Regions from separate parts of the Solibacillus sp. FSL K6-4121 genome, predicted to be linked through region 2. Evidence: riboswitches for the same ligand, from Rfam matches in the RefSeq annotation. Region 2 holds a riboswitch; each other region holds the start of a gene.

The links. A riboswitch is a leader RNA that binds a small molecule or an ion and turns the genes downstream of it on or off. The one in region 2 is predicted to bind lysine.
Region 1: it holds a riboswitch for lysine, as region 2 does, so the genes downstream of both, MHH95_RS13075 (transporter substrate-binding domain-containing protein) here and MHH95_RS17490 (aspartate kinase) in region 2, are expected to answer to the same signal.
Region 3: it holds a riboswitch for lysine, as region 2 does, so the genes downstream of both, MHH95_RS05685 (amino acid permease) here and MHH95_RS17490 (aspartate kinase) in region 2, are expected to answer to the same signal.

What each region holds. Positions count from the first base shown of each region.
Region 1 covers NZ_JBBOCS010000002.1:737,285-742,836, reverse strand. The annotation lists gene odhB (2-oxoglutarate dehydrogenase complex dihydrolipoyllysine-residue succinyltransferase) at 1-978, shown strand, start outside; lysine riboswitch at 1,118-1,303, shown strand; gene MHH95_RS13075 (transporter substrate-binding domain-containing protein) at 1,421-2,251, shown strand; gene MHH95_RS13070 (amino acid ABC transporter permease) at 2,371-3,117, shown strand; gene MHH95_RS13065 (amino acid ABC transporter ATP-binding protein) at 3,121-3,855, shown strand; gene MHH95_RS13060 (DUF6501 family protein) at 4,203-4,400, shown strand; gene MHH95_RS13055 (toxic anion resistance protein) at 4,449-5,552, opposite strand, start outside.
Region 2 covers NZ_JBBOCS010000002.1:1,534,066-1,539,617, forward strand. The annotation lists gene MHH95_RS17480 (succinate dehydrogenase cytochrome b558 subunit) at 1-115, opposite strand, end outside; gene MHH95_RS17485 (YslB family protein) at 387-803, shown strand; gene MHH95_RS17490 (aspartate kinase) at 910-2,142, opposite strand; lysine riboswitch at 2,235-2,413, opposite strand; gene uvrC (excinuclease ABC subunit UvrC) at 2,448-4,238, opposite strand; gene trxA (thioredoxin) at 4,337-4,651, opposite strand; gene MHH95_RS17505 (electron transfer flavoprotein subunit alpha/FixB family protein) at 4,812-5,552, opposite strand, start outside.
Region 3 covers NZ_JBBOCS010000001.1:1,111,627-1,117,178, reverse strand. The annotation lists gene MHH95_RS05690 (RNA 2'-phosphotransferase) at 1-492, opposite strand, end outside; gene MHH95_RS05685 (amino acid permease) at 733-2,190, opposite strand; lysine riboswitch at 2,284-2,464, opposite strand; gene MHH95_RS05680 (CynX/NimT family MFS transporter) at 2,612-3,811, shown strand; gene MHH95_RS05675 (restriction endonuclease) at 3,874-4,428, shown strand; gene MHH95_RS05670 (nitric oxide synthase oxygenase) at 4,489-5,544, opposite strand.

The DNA of each region.
Region 1 (5,552 bases), 800 kb from region 2:
GCTCCTGCTGCACCTGCAAAAGAAGAAGCTCCTAAAGCAGCAGCAGCTCCAGTATCAGTTGAAGAAACTTCAGGTGAGCGAGTAATTGCTTCACCAGCAGCTCGTAAATTAGCTCGTGAAAAAGGCATTGACTTAGCAGCGATCTCTCCAGTAGATCCTCAAGGTCGTGTACGTGTTCAAGATGTAGCAGCTCATGGCACAGCGCCTGCAGCACCTGCACAAGCAACAGCAGCTCCAGCTGGTAATGGTCCAATGATCTTCACTCCAGCAGGGGACACTGATCGTGTAACTGTTGAAAAAATGAGCCGTCGTCGTCAAACAATTGCAAAACGTTTATTAGAAGTTAAACAATCAACTGCAATGTTAACTACGTTCAACGAAATCGACATGACTAACATCATGGCATTACGTAAACGTAAACAAGAACAATTCGTGAAAGCAAACGACATTAAATTAGGTTTCATGTCATTCTTCACAAAAGCAGTAGTTGCAGCACTTAAAAAATATCCATACGTTAATGCTCAAATTAACGGTGACGAAATTCACTTAAACAACTTCTTCGATATCGGTATCGCTGTATCAACTGAAGAAGGTTTAGTAGTACCAGTAGTTCGTGATGCTAACGCTAAGAACTTTGCTGAAATCGAGAAAAACATCGCTGAATTAGCTGGTAAAGCACGCGACAAAAAATTAGGCTTAAACGACATGGCTGGTGGATCATTCACTATCACTAACGGTGGTGTATTCGGTTCATTAATGTCTACACCAATCATGAATGGTACTCAAGCTGGTATTTTAGGTATGCACTCTATCGTTAACCGTCCAGTAGCTGTTAACGGTGAAGTTCAAATTCGCCCAATGATGTATGTAGCATTATCTTACGACCACCGTATTATCGATGGTAAAGATTCTGTTGGCTTCTTAAAAACAGTTAAAGAAATGATCGAAAACCCAGAAGATTTATTATTAAATTCATAATTAAAACATTGAAAGCTAATTCGTAATGTATATTGCGAATTAGCTTTTTTCCTTTAAATTTCAGAAAAATGAGTGTTGACGGAAAAGTTAGAATAATGTTAAACTTAAACTATTAATTTAATAACAAAACCTCACAGCTTAGTGAGGTAGAGGTGCGGTATTTAATAGTTTTGTATGGAGTCATTGAGCTGACAGTGAAGTATAAAAGAAGGAAATATCGCCGAAGTGTTGTTATAGCTCGATTTAACAGCGCTGGGTCTGTAATAAATAATTGCAGGACTGTCTCAATCTTCTTCCCGGATGATTGAGGTGTGCTATCTCATATTGGGAACTGTAGAGGATTTGGGCTAATCGTGAATGTAAACGACCTAAGGATATCCTTTTTGGTCGTTTTTTTTCATTTCTAAAAGCCTGAAATACATTTATTAAGGGGAGAGTTAACTTGAAAAAGAAATTATTAATGGTCATTACCGCAATGATGACAATATTTGTACTTGCAGCATGTGGTACAGATGATGAAAAATCAACTGGTTCTGACAAGAAAGTATTAAAGGTTGGTATGGAAGCTGGTTATGCACCGTTTAACTGGTCGCAAAAAGGCGATTCAAACGGTGGCGTACCGATTGATGGTTCGAAAGAATATGCAGCAGGCTATGATGTAGAAATCGCAAAAAAGATTGCTGAAGGCTTGGATATGGAATTGAAAATTGTAAAAACGGACTGGGATGGTTTAATTCCTTCTCTACAATCTGGAGCAATTGATTTAGTAATTGCAGGTATGTCGCCAATGCCTGATCGTATGGAAGCAATAGATTTCACAGAAAACTATTATACAAGTGATTATGTAATCGTAGTAAAAGAAGATGGTCCATATGCGAATGCAACAGCATTAGCTGATTTTTCAGGTGCAAAAATTACAGGTCAGCAATCGACGACACACTATGACGTAATCGATCAAATCGAAGGTGTAAATAAGCAGGTTGCAGCAACTGACTTTGGTGCAATGCGTGTCCAATTACAATCAGGTGCAATCGATGGCTACGTTTCTGAACGTCCGGAAGGGATTTCTGCTGAGATGGCATTAAACAACATAAAGTATATCGTTCCAGAACCAAACTTCGAAGCAGATGAAGCGTCAACAGCTGTAGCAGTAGGGTTGAAAAAGGGATCTGATTTACGTGAACAAATTAACAAAGTATTGGCTGAAATTTCGGAAGAAGAGCGTCAACAATTAATGGAAGACGCAATTGCAAATCAACCAGCAGCACAGTAAATGTGCAGCAATTATTTTTTATGAAGGTTGTCTTGCCGGCAAACGGGAGACAACCTTTTTCTATTATCATTACCCAATACATATAGAGTATTAATAAGAAAGAATTGGAGGACAAGACTATGGCATTTTTGGAATCATCATGGAACTTGTTTACGAATAACTGGGATTTATTCGTACGTGGAGCTTGGACTGCACTTCTATTAGCGATTATCGGAACAATTTGTGGAACACTTATCGGATTTTTTATCGGTATTATGCATACGATTCCACAACGTAAAAGAAATATAAAAACGATTATTTTGAAAGTATTTAACTTTATTTTAACTTCATATGTTGAGATTTTCAGAGGGACCCCAATGATGGTACAGGCGATGGTTGTGTTTTATGGTCTCGTTTACTTAGGGATTGATATTGACCGTTTTTTAGCAGCTTCTGTTGTTATAACTTTAAACACAGGGGCATATATGGCTGAATATGTACGAGGTGGTATTGTATCAATCGATAAAGGGCAATTTGAGGCAGCTCAGGCGATTGGCATGAATCATCTTCAAACGATGTTACATATTGTCATTCCACAAGTAGCGCGCAATATATTACCTGCTACAGGCAACCAGTTCGTTATGAATATAAAAGATTCTTCCGTATTAAGTGTTATTTCCGTCGTGGAACTATTTTTCACTGCGAACTCAATAGCCGGAAGCAACTATAAATATATCGAAGCATTCTTTATTGCAACGGTATTGTACTTCATTATGACATTTACCGTAACAAGGTTCTTATTACTGTTTGAGAAGAAGATGGATGGACCTGCTTCCTATAAAGTGGAGCTCATTACAGGCAATAAGCTAGAAAAGGATGGTAAATAAAATATGACAGTTGTAATTGACATTAACCATTTAAATAAAAAATTCGGTGACCATGAAGTATTAAAAGATGTTAACTTCCAGGTGAATAAAGGGGAAGTTGTCACATTAATCGGATCTTCTGGTTCTGGGAAATCGACATTGTTACGATGCATTAACTTGCTCGAAACGCCTACAGCCGGAGAAATCATATATAACGGAGAAAATATATTAAATGATGGCCATCATATTGAAAAGTACCGCACACATTTAGGAATGGTCTTTCAGCAGTTTAATTTATTCAATAACTTAGACGTACTTAATAACTGTGTAGTTGGGCAAATAAAGGTGTTGAAGCGTTCAAAAGAAGAGGCCCAGCAAAATGCGATGAAGTACCTGGAGCTTGTTGGTATGAGTGCCTATAAGAACGCAAAGCCAAAGCATTTATCTGGTGGCCAAAAACAACGTGTTGCTATAGCACGTGCTTTAGCGATGGATCCGGATGTAATGTTATTTGATGAACCGACTTCTGCACTCGATCCGGAGATGGTAGGGGAAGTATTGAAAGTAATGCGTCATCTCGCTGATCAAGGAAATACAATGCTGATTGTAACGCATGAAATGGAATTTGCAAAAGAAGTATCAGACCGCATCGTCTTTATGGATAAAGGGGTCATTGTAGAAGAAGGGTCACCGGAAGCAATACTTGTAAATCCAAGTCATGAACGGACGAAGGAATTTTTAAAGCGTACGTTGCGTTAAAAATAGTTATTCATCTATAAAAATAGCTTATTAGCAAAAAACAAGGAGGTTTCCGGATAACTTAATCCGGAACACACCCTTGTTTTTCTTTTGCCTAGCTTTACTTTCTTGAATTCCATTCACTAATAAGTATAAAGACAACGGCAAATGCAATTGCTATTGCAAAAAACCACATTGGAACACTACCAAATGCCATAAATTCCACCTCTGAATGTGAGTTTAACATGTACTATTGTTTCTATCAATTATTGGCGCTTACCGTTTTTTATACGATCGAGGCTTTCCTATAGCGGTAAAATCATATAAAATAGAAGAGTATAGATATTTGTTAAAAGTGAGGGAACAGCATGCTACATTTAAAATGGAAAGATGCACCTACGATTCGTACAGTAAAATGTGTACATACGGATGCATCAAAGTATTTAGTATCAAATGTATTAACAGTAGGCAAGGAATATGAAGTGAAGAATGAGACGGAAGAATTCATCTTTGTTATTGATAACACAGGTGAAGTTGGCGGATTCTACAAAGAGTATTTTGCTTAAAAATAATGGGTACGTAAAAGGCTATGATGTCTTTTACGTACCCGTTTTTTATTTTTGCTCTAAAATAATATGTTCGATCTCATGGCGCTTTTCATCTGTTTTCACGTGCATACGCAACGTGTCTTCGATATCATGCAATAGTTGAAGCTGAGTTTGTTTAAAGCGGTCAACATCGTTATGTGATAGTGCAGGACGTTTTGCTGCCTTACTGGAAGCTTCGAGCATCTTACCGTTTTTGCGCATTAATTGCTCTGATGCATTCATCAGACGTTCCTGTGATTGCATAGCGCGACGCTGGTTGTTCATATTCAATAACATGGCTATTTGGGACTGCCATAGAGGAATAGTCGTCATAATAGAGCTTTGAATCTTTTCGATTAACAGTTGATTTGTTTGTTGGATCATACGGATTTGTGGAGCATATTGGATGGAAACTTCCCGCGAAAGCTCTAAATCATACATACGGCGGTCAATCCATTCAATTTGCATTTCCAAATCTTTCAATTCGTGTTGTTTAAAAGGGTTTTGACCTTCTACTACCTCTTGTTGAAGGGCAGGCAATACAACATCCCTCATATGCTGTTTTTTTACTTCAAGAGTCGCAATATAAATATTGATTTCTTGAAAGTATTCCTCATTCATTGCATATAATTTATTTAAAAACTGGTAATCATTCAGTAGGGCACTTTGATTATATTCTAATTGAATACTTAATCGGTCTATTCTTTTACTTAATTTATTATAATGAGTCATAATTTCCTGAATAGACTGCTTGGAACGGTTAAATAACTTTGCAAAAAAACCTTTTTCCTGCTCGATCAAAGCATCCGGATCTATCATTTCTAAATGCTGCATTAAATCCGATAATACTTCACCCACTTTTCGGACATCTTTTCGCTGGATGTATTGTAACATTTGGGAAGTAAATTTCTTTAATGCTTCCTGTGCGGGCAGACCAAATGCAAGAACATCTTCATATTGTTTTGGTTCCAAATTTTGCGCTAGTTGTAATACCCTTTGTTTCATTTGATTTGATAATGATGCGAAAAGCGGTGAGGCTGCATTGTTCGCAACGTTCACCGCAAATTGTTCTTTACTTACTTGTAAGTCTGTATTCTCACTTGTTGTAAAGGCATCAAATGGATTATTCGT
Region 2 (5,552 bases):
CACCACCAACTGCAGTGAAGTTCAAAGACAAGTGGAACACCAAGAACAACCCGACAGGAACTACACCTAATAACGAGTGTAAGCGGCGCCATAAAAATTCACGATCTTTCGACAAAACTGTTACCCCCCTTAGTACTTGAAATACACAAGTGCAACGCCTCAAATTTGTAAACGTTGTGTTATTGACTGCGCATTTCATCATGGTACAATATTATGACATGTCCATTGTACTCTCAACAGATACTAGCGTCAAGGTAACGAGGGATATTTTATAATCATTTTAAAGACGGATTTTTGCTATTTTAAGTCCAGTTTTTTCTACTTATAACTATTTTCTTCCTGAAAGAATGAAAATTATAAGAAAATTTATGAAAGAGGTTTTTAATATGGAGGGGTACAAAATGAAAACGATTCCAAGTTTTGGATATGAAATCCTTCGCGATCATCTTCTACCATCGATTTTAGGTAAGCATGAGGAAGATGTTTTATATTGGGCAGGGAAAGAACTAGCACGTAAATTTCCGCTATTTTCCATGGATGAGCTTCCTTCATTTTTCGGGGAGGCCGGCTGGGGTCAGTTAATTTTGGAGAAAGAAATAAAGGATGAACTTCATTACATACTTATGACGACCGAGGAAATGTCGATTAATATTGAGCAGCGCTGTTTTCGTTTAGAAGCAGGCTTTTTGGCTGAGCAAAAGCAAAAACAACTTGGCTATTTAACAGAATGCTATGAAGAAAAAATTGAAAAGAAGAATTACGTCAAATTCATTTTAAAGTGGGATTTAAAAGAGAAGATTTGAGCGCAAATAAAAACTGCTGCTTTTTAAAAGCTAGCAGTTTTTAGTTTTTTTAACATAGAAAAATAGTTATATCACTCTTGATTAGCACTAGTAATGGCTCCCCACTTTAAGAAGCGGGAACTTCCTTCATTGCTATATTAAATTCCTCATGCAAAGCATTGGCAGCGCGCACCATTTCTTCTTGTGGCACGACGACAGACACTTTTATTTCAGATGTGCTAACCATTTTAACCGGAATATGTTCACGTCCCAGACGCGCAAACATACGTGCTGCGACTCCAGGGTTTGAAGCCATTGCTGATCCAATAATCGATACTTTAGCCAACCCGATTTCAAAATCTGCAAAACTAAATCCAAGTGACAATTTACTCGACTCTAATACACGTAAAGCATCAGCAAATTCTTCTTTTGAAATTGAAAAAGAAATTGTAGGCTTAATCCCGTCAATAACTGCCTGCACAATAATATCAACATTAATATCATTTTCCGCTAAAACACTAAATACTTCGGCTAATGACGCTGTTTCATATGAATCATATCCGATCGTTAAACGAATAATATCAGATTCATATGCCACCCCGCGCACAAGTAAATTTTTTTCCATGTCTACATCCCCTTTTATTAATGTACCTTCTACGTCCTCGGTAGCTGAGCGTACAACGATTGGCATATTGTAATTTTTTGCAAGCTCAACTGCTCGAGGATGCAAAATTTTAGTACCTAAATTGGAAAACTCCAACATTTCATCATATGAAATTACAGATAATTTCGTAGCATCTTCCACAAGCTGCGGATCTGCAGTATAAATGCCTTCTACCGTTGAATAAATATCAACACGTTCCGCATTTAAAGCAATGGCTAATGCAACGGCGGAAGTTTCAGAACCGCCTTTCCCTAAAGTCGAAATGTTGTGTGTGTCTGTTATTCCTTGGAATCCTGAGACAACAACGATCTCTCCTAGATCAAAATGTTTTTCAAAACGCTTATTATCTATAGAATCAATTCGGGCATTTCCATATTTTTCATTTGTTTGAATACCTGCCTGCCAACCGGCAAGTGACACTGCTTTTCCCCCATGCTCCTGAATTGCTAAAGCAAGAAGGGCGCTTGTTATCTGCGCTCCCGTAGAGATTAATGCATCCATTTCACGCTTCGACGGTTCATGAGTAATTTCCGCGGCAAATTGCCGTAAATTTTGACGAATGGACGTCATCGAAGAAACGACAACGACTAAGTTTATGCCACGACCTTGCTCTTTTATCACCTTTTTTGCTACCTGTACTATTTTTTCTGTTGTTGCCAACATTGGTCCACCAAACTTTACTACAACTGTCTGCAATGTCTTCCACCCCTTATTTTTTTCCATCAAAAAAGCGACCTTCCATATGTTCATGGAAAGTCGCCGTCAATACAAATAAAGGTTTATATGTTTTTCAGGATAGCTCTCCAGAACATAAAGTTCTGACAATCTTACATTTCTTAAATGCAAAACCAGCAAAATACGTGAACAATACGTATTTCACTTCGGCAGAATTCCCTTTCAATTGCTGTCGCTGGAATTGTTCTTCCTCGAGCAATTTACTCTTAAATACTGCACCTCTATCGTTTATTAACTATTGAATTATCTTTTATAGTAACACAACATTATTCTTTATTCAATGATGCTTCGTGAAAGTGACGATAAATTACTTCTGCCAATTTGGCGGGAACACCAGCTTCTTGCAATTGTAACTCTGTTGCTTCCCGAATTTTTTTTACCGATCCAAAATGCTTCATAAGTTGCTGTTTACGTTTCGGTCCTATACCCGGAATGCCATCAAGTACGGATGTAATTGCATTCGTCTGATGTTGCTGACGCAGAAATGTAATGGCAAATCGGTGTACCTCATCTTGTATACGTTGCAATAAGTAAAAACCATCACTTGTCCGTTTTAAAGGTACAACTTCTGGTGGAGCGCCAAATAACAGTTGGGATGTGTTATGCTTATCGTCTTTTGCAAGACCTGCTATTGGGATCATTAATCCTAGCTCATCTTCTATTACTTCTCTTGCAACCTCCATTTGTCCTTTTCCTCCATCGATTAGGATTAAGTCCGGTAATGGCAAGCTTTCTCGTAATACCCGTGTATAACGGCGCCGAATGACTTCTTGCATCGCCCCATAGTCATCATGTTTTGCGGCTTCTCGTGTTTTATATTTCCGGTATTCCTTTTTTGCAGGCTTCCCGTCTACAAACACAACCATTGCAGAAACAGGATCAGCACCATGCATATGACTATTATCAAATGCTTCGATACGAAGTGGTAATGGAATTTGCATAGCTTCGGCAAGTGCTTCACAAGCTCCTACTGTACGTTCTTCCTGACGCTCAATTAACTGGAATTTTCCGTGTATTGCAATATTGGCATTTTTCATAGCTAAATCGACCAGCTCTTTTTTTGTACCGCGCTTTGGTGTCTGCACCTTTACGTTTAAAAGCTTTTGCAAAATCGTACCATCAATCGTCTTTGGTACAAAAATCTCTTTCGGCAGTAAATGATGTGGTTGCTCGTAAAACCGTCCGACAAATGTTAAAAATTCTTCTTCTGCCTCGTTATATATAGGGAAAATCGATACATCTCGTTCAATTAATTTTCCTTGCCGCACAAAAAATACTTGTACACACATCCACCCTTTTTCGACTGCATAGCCAAATACATCCCGATTGCTTAAATCATCCGATACGATTTTTTGCTTTTGCATAACCTGCTCGATATGTGCAATTAAATCCCGGAATTCCTTCGCCCGTTCAAATTCCAGCTTTTCGGCTGCATCGAGCATTTTTCGCTGAAGATCTTTCTGAATTTCTTCGACACCACCGTTTAAAAACTTTGAAATTTCACCAATCATTTCATCATATACTTGTTTTTCAATTTCTTTTACACAAGGTGCTAAGCATTGCCCTAAATGATAATACAGGCATACTTGATTTGGCAGATGTGTACATTTACGAAGTGGATATAAACGATCAAGCAATTTCCGCGTTTCATTGGCTGCATACGCGTTTGGATAAGGTCCAAAATATTTTGCCTTATCCTTTTTTACTTTCCTTGTCGTTATTATTCGAGGGTAACGTTCATTCGTTATTTTTATATAAGGGTATGTTTTATCATCTGTTAGCTTTACATTATATTTCGGATCATGTAATTTGATCAAATTCAGTTCGAGTATAAGCGCTTCGAGATCACTTGAAGTTACAATATATTCAAAGTCCTCTATTTCACTGACTAATCTGGCTGTTTTACCATCATGACTTCCCGTAAAATACGAACGCACTCGGTTTTTTAACACTTTTGCCTTGCCGACATATATAATCGTCCCTTGACGGTCTTTCATAATATAGCAGCCGGATTCATTCGGTAATATTTCTAGCTTTGCTTTAATATTTGCATTCATATTCTCACCTATTGGATATGTCATTCACTTTATTTTAACTGATAGTCCCATAAGAAAAAAGCCGTACACCTTATTAGGCATACGGCTTTGCAATTTAATTATTTGTTGTCGTTAATAAAGTCGATTAAAGCTTCTTTTGGCATGAAGCCAGCAGTTTTTGCTTTTAATTCACCATCAACAAATAATAATAATGATGGGATTGACATGATTTGATAATCAGCAGCAGTGCCTTGGTTGTTATCTACGTCAACTTTTACGATTTTTACTTCGTTACCGATTTCTGCATCTAATTCTTCAAGAACTGGAGCAATCATTTTACATGGTCCGCACCATGCTGCCCAAAAGTCTACTAAAACTGTGCCGTTTGAAATTTCCTGTGGGAAAGTTTGATCTGTACCGTGTACAATTGCCATAATAAAATAGCCTCCTTAAATAACATCTGGTTGTAGTATAGCATGTTTTGCCATTTAAAAAGTAGTAAAATGCTTGGGAATATAAATGTATGACATTTCTACGTAGTTTTTCGGATTTTTCACATAAAAAGCTCCCCTCAAAAAGAGGGAAGCTTATACATTATGCGTTTACTTTAAGCGCTTTAAACTCTTCGATTAACATTGGTACTACTTCAAATAAATCGCCTACAATACCATAGTCCGCTACTTTGAAAATGTTTGCTTCCGGATCTTTGTTAATGGCAACGATTACTTTTGAATTCGACATACCAGCCATATGTTGGATAGCACCGGAAATACCAGCTGCAATATAAAGGTCCGGTGTTACAACTTTACCAGTTTGACCGATTTGTAATGAGTAATCACAATATTCCGCGTCACATGCACCACGAGAGGCACCTACTGCACCTCCTAGTAAATTAGCAAGCTCTTTTAATGGCTCGAATCCTTCTTCAGATTTTACCCCACGGCCACCAGCTACTACTACTTTTGCTTCTGAAAGGTCAACACCTTCAGTTGATTTACGCACAACTTCCTTAATGATTGTACGTAAATTTGTAATATCAACGGATACCGAAGATATTTCACCAGAACGAGAACCATCTTTCTCTAAAGGTGCGATGTTGTTCGGACGGATTGTCGCAAAGATTACGCCGTCTTTAATTTTTACTTTCTCAAATGCTTTACCAGAATAGATTGGACGGATGAATACTGTATCATCGCCAGACCCTTCAATATCTGTTACATCCGAAATTAAACCGGATTGTAAGCGAGAGGCAATTTTTGGTGATAAGTCTTTACCTAAAGATGTATGACCGAAGACAATTGCTTCTGGGCTTTCTTGTTCAACAACCGCTAAAAT
Region 3 (5,552 bases), on a different contig from region 2:
TTGCAAAATAATGATTTCCGGCTGAAATTCTCCCATTAATTCTTTGAAAATAGTTTGCCCGCGTTCAAAATTAGCGGCATCTTCTTTTTTTGCACTTTTTGCATGATCTGTCGATTCTATTTGATACGTATTTAAAGATGTATAAATAAGCGATTCGTTATAGTGCTTTTTTAGCCATGCCTCAAATTGTAAAGAACCTTTAAATTCACGAGGGGCTCCCTTTATTTCACTCAAATAAAGATCTTTTAACAGTTCTCTATTTAATAATGACTCTGCAAAAATCTGTTCACTTCTATCCTCTACTTTAAAAAAAGGTACGGCATTTGTGCTGACTAGGAAAATTCGTGATTTGTAGGGGTTTCCATTTGTTAAAAACGGGCGAAACGCTACAGTTTTTCCCTCTTCGCCCATTAACCATTGATGCATTTTCTTATATAAACCTGTTGAGATAGGCATTCCTAACACTTCCTTATAAGTATAGAGATTTTTCATTTCTTCTATAATACCATTCCTTCCTTTTAAAGTATAAAAGGAAGGCTAAAGGGCATTTTATAATCGAGAGCATTTTTTTCGCCACTTCATTTACGATTTAAATACATATATTCGCCACCCTAATGACATTTTAGACACTTGGCTTTAGATATTAGCCACTTTGCATGACTTAATATCCACTTCAGTTTCACTCCACAAAAAAACGCAATGAAAGCTGATGCTCACATTACGTTTTAATTATTATTTATTTGATAGATCGCAGTCCATTAAAGGAACGATTTTTGTTTTATGTTTTACTTTATAGAACATCCATAATGAAGCAAATAACGGTAAACCGATATATGAAACGACTACTCCGTACCAGTCAATTGTCCCGCCCATAAAGGCCATATAGTTTTGACCAAGTACGACAATCATACAGAGGGCAAACGCAAATAACGGACCGAATGGGAAGAATTTCGATACATACGGTAAATCGCTCAATGACTTCCCTTGTGCGACATATGCACGACGGAAGCGGTAATGACTGATTGCAATGCCGAGCCATGCGATAAAGCCGGACATACCTGAAGCGTTTAGTAACCAAATATATACGACACCATCGCCAAAGAAAGAAGCTAAAAATGCTAATGAACCTACTGCTAATGTAGCTAAAAGGGCATACATTGGAATACCGCGCGTCGTTACTTTCATAAACAGTTTCGGTGCTTTTCCGTCTACTGCTAATTGATAAAGCATACGACTTGCTGCATAAAGACCTGAGTTCCCTGCAGAAAGCATTGCTGTTAAAATAATCGCATTCATAACAGATGCTGCAAATGCGACACCTAAGTTTTCAAATACTAATGTAAATGGACTTGTTGCAATATCTTCTGATAAAAGGCGTGCATCTGTATACGGAATAAGTAATCCAATTGCGCCAATTGCGAAAATGTAAAACAGTAAAATACGCCAGAATACTGAACGTACAGCTTTTGGTATGTTTTTGGCTGGATCATCTGTTTCCCCTGCCGTTACCCCTAGCATTTCCGTACCTTGGAATGAGAATCCCGCTGCAAGGAAAATACCGAATAGAGCTAGGAAACCGCCATTAAACGGTGCATCTCCTGCAAAGAAATTCGTGAAGCCGACCGGGTCGTTCCCGCCTAAAATACCGAAAATCATTAAAAAGCTGACAATAATAAATACAATTACTGTTGCGACTTTGATCATCGCAAACCAGTATTCTGCTTCACCAAAAGCTTTTACAGATGCTAAGTTAAATGATAAAACGACTACGATAAATAAAATTGTCCATACAATCGATGAACTGTCCGGGAACCAGTATTTCATAATTAATGACACAGCAGCAATTTCCGCTGCAATCGTAATTGCCCAGTTGTACCAATAGTTCCAACCAAGTGCAAATCCTAATGCCGGGTCTACAAATTTCGTTGCATACGTACTAAACGAACCCGATGTCGGCATATAAGCAGCCATTTCCCCTAATGACGTCATTAGGAAATACACCATAACCCCGATTAATGCATATGCGAGCAATGCCCCACCAGGACCTGCCTGTGCAATGGCGCCACCTGATGCTAAAAATAGTCCTGTACCAATCGTTCCGCCTAACGAGATCATCGTAACATGGCGGCTTTTTAATCCTCTTTTTAACTCGTTTTTATTACCGAGCTGATCTATTTTAATTTCACTCACGATTATAAAACTCCCTTTTTGTTTTGTTTGGCGAGGTGTAAAAATAAAACCACCACAAGTTTTTGTGATGGTTATAATTACACCTCATCAAACTTGAAAGATAGCTCAACACATGCTTACACATGTGACAGTTCTGTTCCTTATCGGAGACAGCCCCAGCGTTATATTTAAGAAGAAAAATAACACTTCGGCAATCATTCCTTTCATAAAGCTTCACAGATTCTTCTCAATCTCCGCTATACTAATCATAATGATTGCGACCTCTACCCCATACATTTACATGAGGTAATATATTTAATTGAAATAATGATTATTAGTCTAACATAATATTTTTTTGATAGCAATGCGTTGCTATTTTTCAGTTTTTTAAGATTATTCTTACTATTTAATTGGCGTTATTGCAGGAAAAGGAGCCTCATTGATGAATGAACAAAAAATAAACCAAAATAGCAAAAAAATACTATCGAATAAACCACTTCTCTTTTTTATGGTTGCTGTATTCCTATTCGCTACTACATTACGTACACCGATTACTGTAGTAGGTCCTATTATTTCCTTTATCCGGGATGGCCTCGGCATTTCAAACGTGCTTGCAGGATTTTTAACAACTATTCCATTAGTCGCGTTTGCTATTGTTTCACCATTTGCACCGCGCATTGCACGTAAATGGGGAATGGAATGGACTTTATTTTATTCAGTTATTTTACTTTGTACCGGAATATTACTACGTTCAGTAGGTGAAACAGCACTACTGATTGGAGGAACAATTCTTATAGGGATTGCCATCGCTTTTGGAAATGTTCTTATTCCGAGCTACTTCAAATGGAAATTCCCGCTGCATATCGGCTTGTTAACAGGGGTGTATTCCGTATCGATGAATATTTCTTCCGGACTTGCTGCCGGGTTTAGTTTTCCGATTGCCACAAATGTAGGCTGGCAAATAGCTTTAGGCTTTTCGATTGTTTTAGGTTTTCTGACATTAGCTATATGGATACCGATTTTGCGAACACCTAAAGGGGACCTGCATATGTCGGCATCACAGAAAATGAAAACCCAAATGTGGAAATCACCGCTCGCCTGGGCTGTTGCAGGCGCAATGGGCTTCCAATCATTTTTATTCTACTGCTCCTCTGCATGGCTGCCGGAAATTTTTATAAGCCAAGGTTTGGATGCTACCGCGGCTGGTTGGATGGTGTCTGTTATGCAATTTGCGCAAATTCCGATGACGTTTGTTATTCCAATTATTGCAGGGAAGCTCATTTCACAGCGTCCGATCGTCATTTTCTTTACAATTTGCTATTTAATTGGCTTTACGGGTGTTTTGATGGAATGGACAAGCCTCGCGATTTTATGGATGATCTTTTTAGGTTTTGCAGGCGGTGCTTCATTCGGTTTGGTATTAATGCTGTTTTCACTGCGTACAGAAACTGCATACGATGCAGCGGAGCTCTCCGGCTTTGCTCAATCTATCGGCTATTTAGTTGCAGCAGTCGGACCTGTTCTATTCGGTTATGTACATGATTTGACGAATAGTTGGTTCATGCCGCTACTGTTATTTATTTTAATTTCAGTTTTGTTATTCTTTGCTTCATTTATAAGCGCAAAGAATCAAACAGTCTAACCAAACATACGTACCCTTTTATGCTATAATAAAAGTGAGTAAATAAAAGGAGTACTGAACTATTGCGTAAAAAACGAAAACGAAATAAAAAACGGCTGCCGATTATACCGTTATTTTTCATTGCATTAGCTGCTGCAGTTGGATTTAATGTAACGAAAACTTTAGAAGGTATGGGTATAGGAATTATCACTTATTTTGTACTCTATATTGGTTTTATAATTTGGCTGAAAACACGAAAAATAAGAAAGTTACGGAAGTCCGGTATTCGGGAAGTCGACCAAATGAGCGGTGAAGACTTTGAAAAGTTTTTAGGTGAACTATTTAAACGCCGCGGATTTAAAGTACGCTATACCGCAACGAGTGGTGATTACGGGGCGGATCTCATTTTGAAGGATGGGAAAGACATCATTGCTGTGCAGGCAAAACGCTATTCCAGTACGGTCGGCGTAAAGGCTGTCCAGGAGATTATCGGTGCAGTGAAAATGTATGAGGCAACAGAAGCATGGGTTGTAACGAACAGCCATTTTACCCGACAGGCCGAAAAACTTGCAGATATTAATGATGTTTATTTAATCGATCGTGATGAATTAATTCAAATCATCTTAAATAAAAGATAAAAGGGTTGTGTTCAGAGTTAATTTAATTTTGAACATAACCCTTTTTGTAGTGCCTCCCCGTTAATATGGTTGCAATTGATAAAAGTAATTTGGCTTTTTGATTGTATTAGCAATCGGCTCATGATAAATGTCCGTTGTTGCCGGTGATAATGGTGGGATAAGCCATACCCAGTTTCCTGTTACATCACGGCCGTTTGTTTTTTCTTGCTGGCTGAAAAGTTGAAACTGCTGTGCTGCTGTATGGTGATCAACTATACTCACTCCGGCATTTTTATAAGAATGAAGTACCGCGACATTTAATTCCACGAGTGCACGGTCTTTCCAAAGAGTAGCATTTAGTGATGTATCCAACCCCATTGCCTCAGCAATTTTTGGCAGGAAATCATATCGGTACGTATCGGCCAAATTGCGAGCACCGATTTCTGTCCCCATATACCAGCCATTGAACGGTGCAGCTTGGTAGTCTTCTCCTGCAATGTTAAAACGCATGCTTGAGATGATTGGGACTGCATACCATTGCATGTTTAGCGTTGAAAGATCATAGTTGGGATGCGTAATTGGCACTTCAAGCACGATCTCTTTAGGCAAATCATAGTAAATCGGCTCACGGTTATCTACTTGAACGACAAGCGGCAATACATCATAATTTGTCCGTGTACCTTGCCACCCAAGACCTTCGCAAATTTTCGTGAATTCTACAGACGTGGAATCCCCAATAATCCCTTCCTCTGTTTCATACCCTGCATAGCGAATGAGCTGATGATTCCAAATCCGTACACGGTTCGGGTCAAATAAAGTAATGGCTGGCCGAATTTTGCCGTTGTTTGTGGCAAATTCAATATGGTTCACAAGTGCTTCGTATATTTCGTCTTCCTTTAGCAATTCACGCTGATCAAAAACAGTTAAGCTATTCCAAAAAAGCCGCCCGATACATTTATTGCTGTTGCGCCATGCAACTCGTGCACCATAAGTAAGTTCCTCGGTCGTTAAAATAAACGCCGGATGCTTTGCTTCCTCTATACGTAACTTTAGCCAGTCATCCGATTGCTTCGTTTCTTGTTTATATAAAGTGAGAAATTCAATTCGTTCTTGTAATTCCTTCGTTGTCGTTATCATCGTTTCAT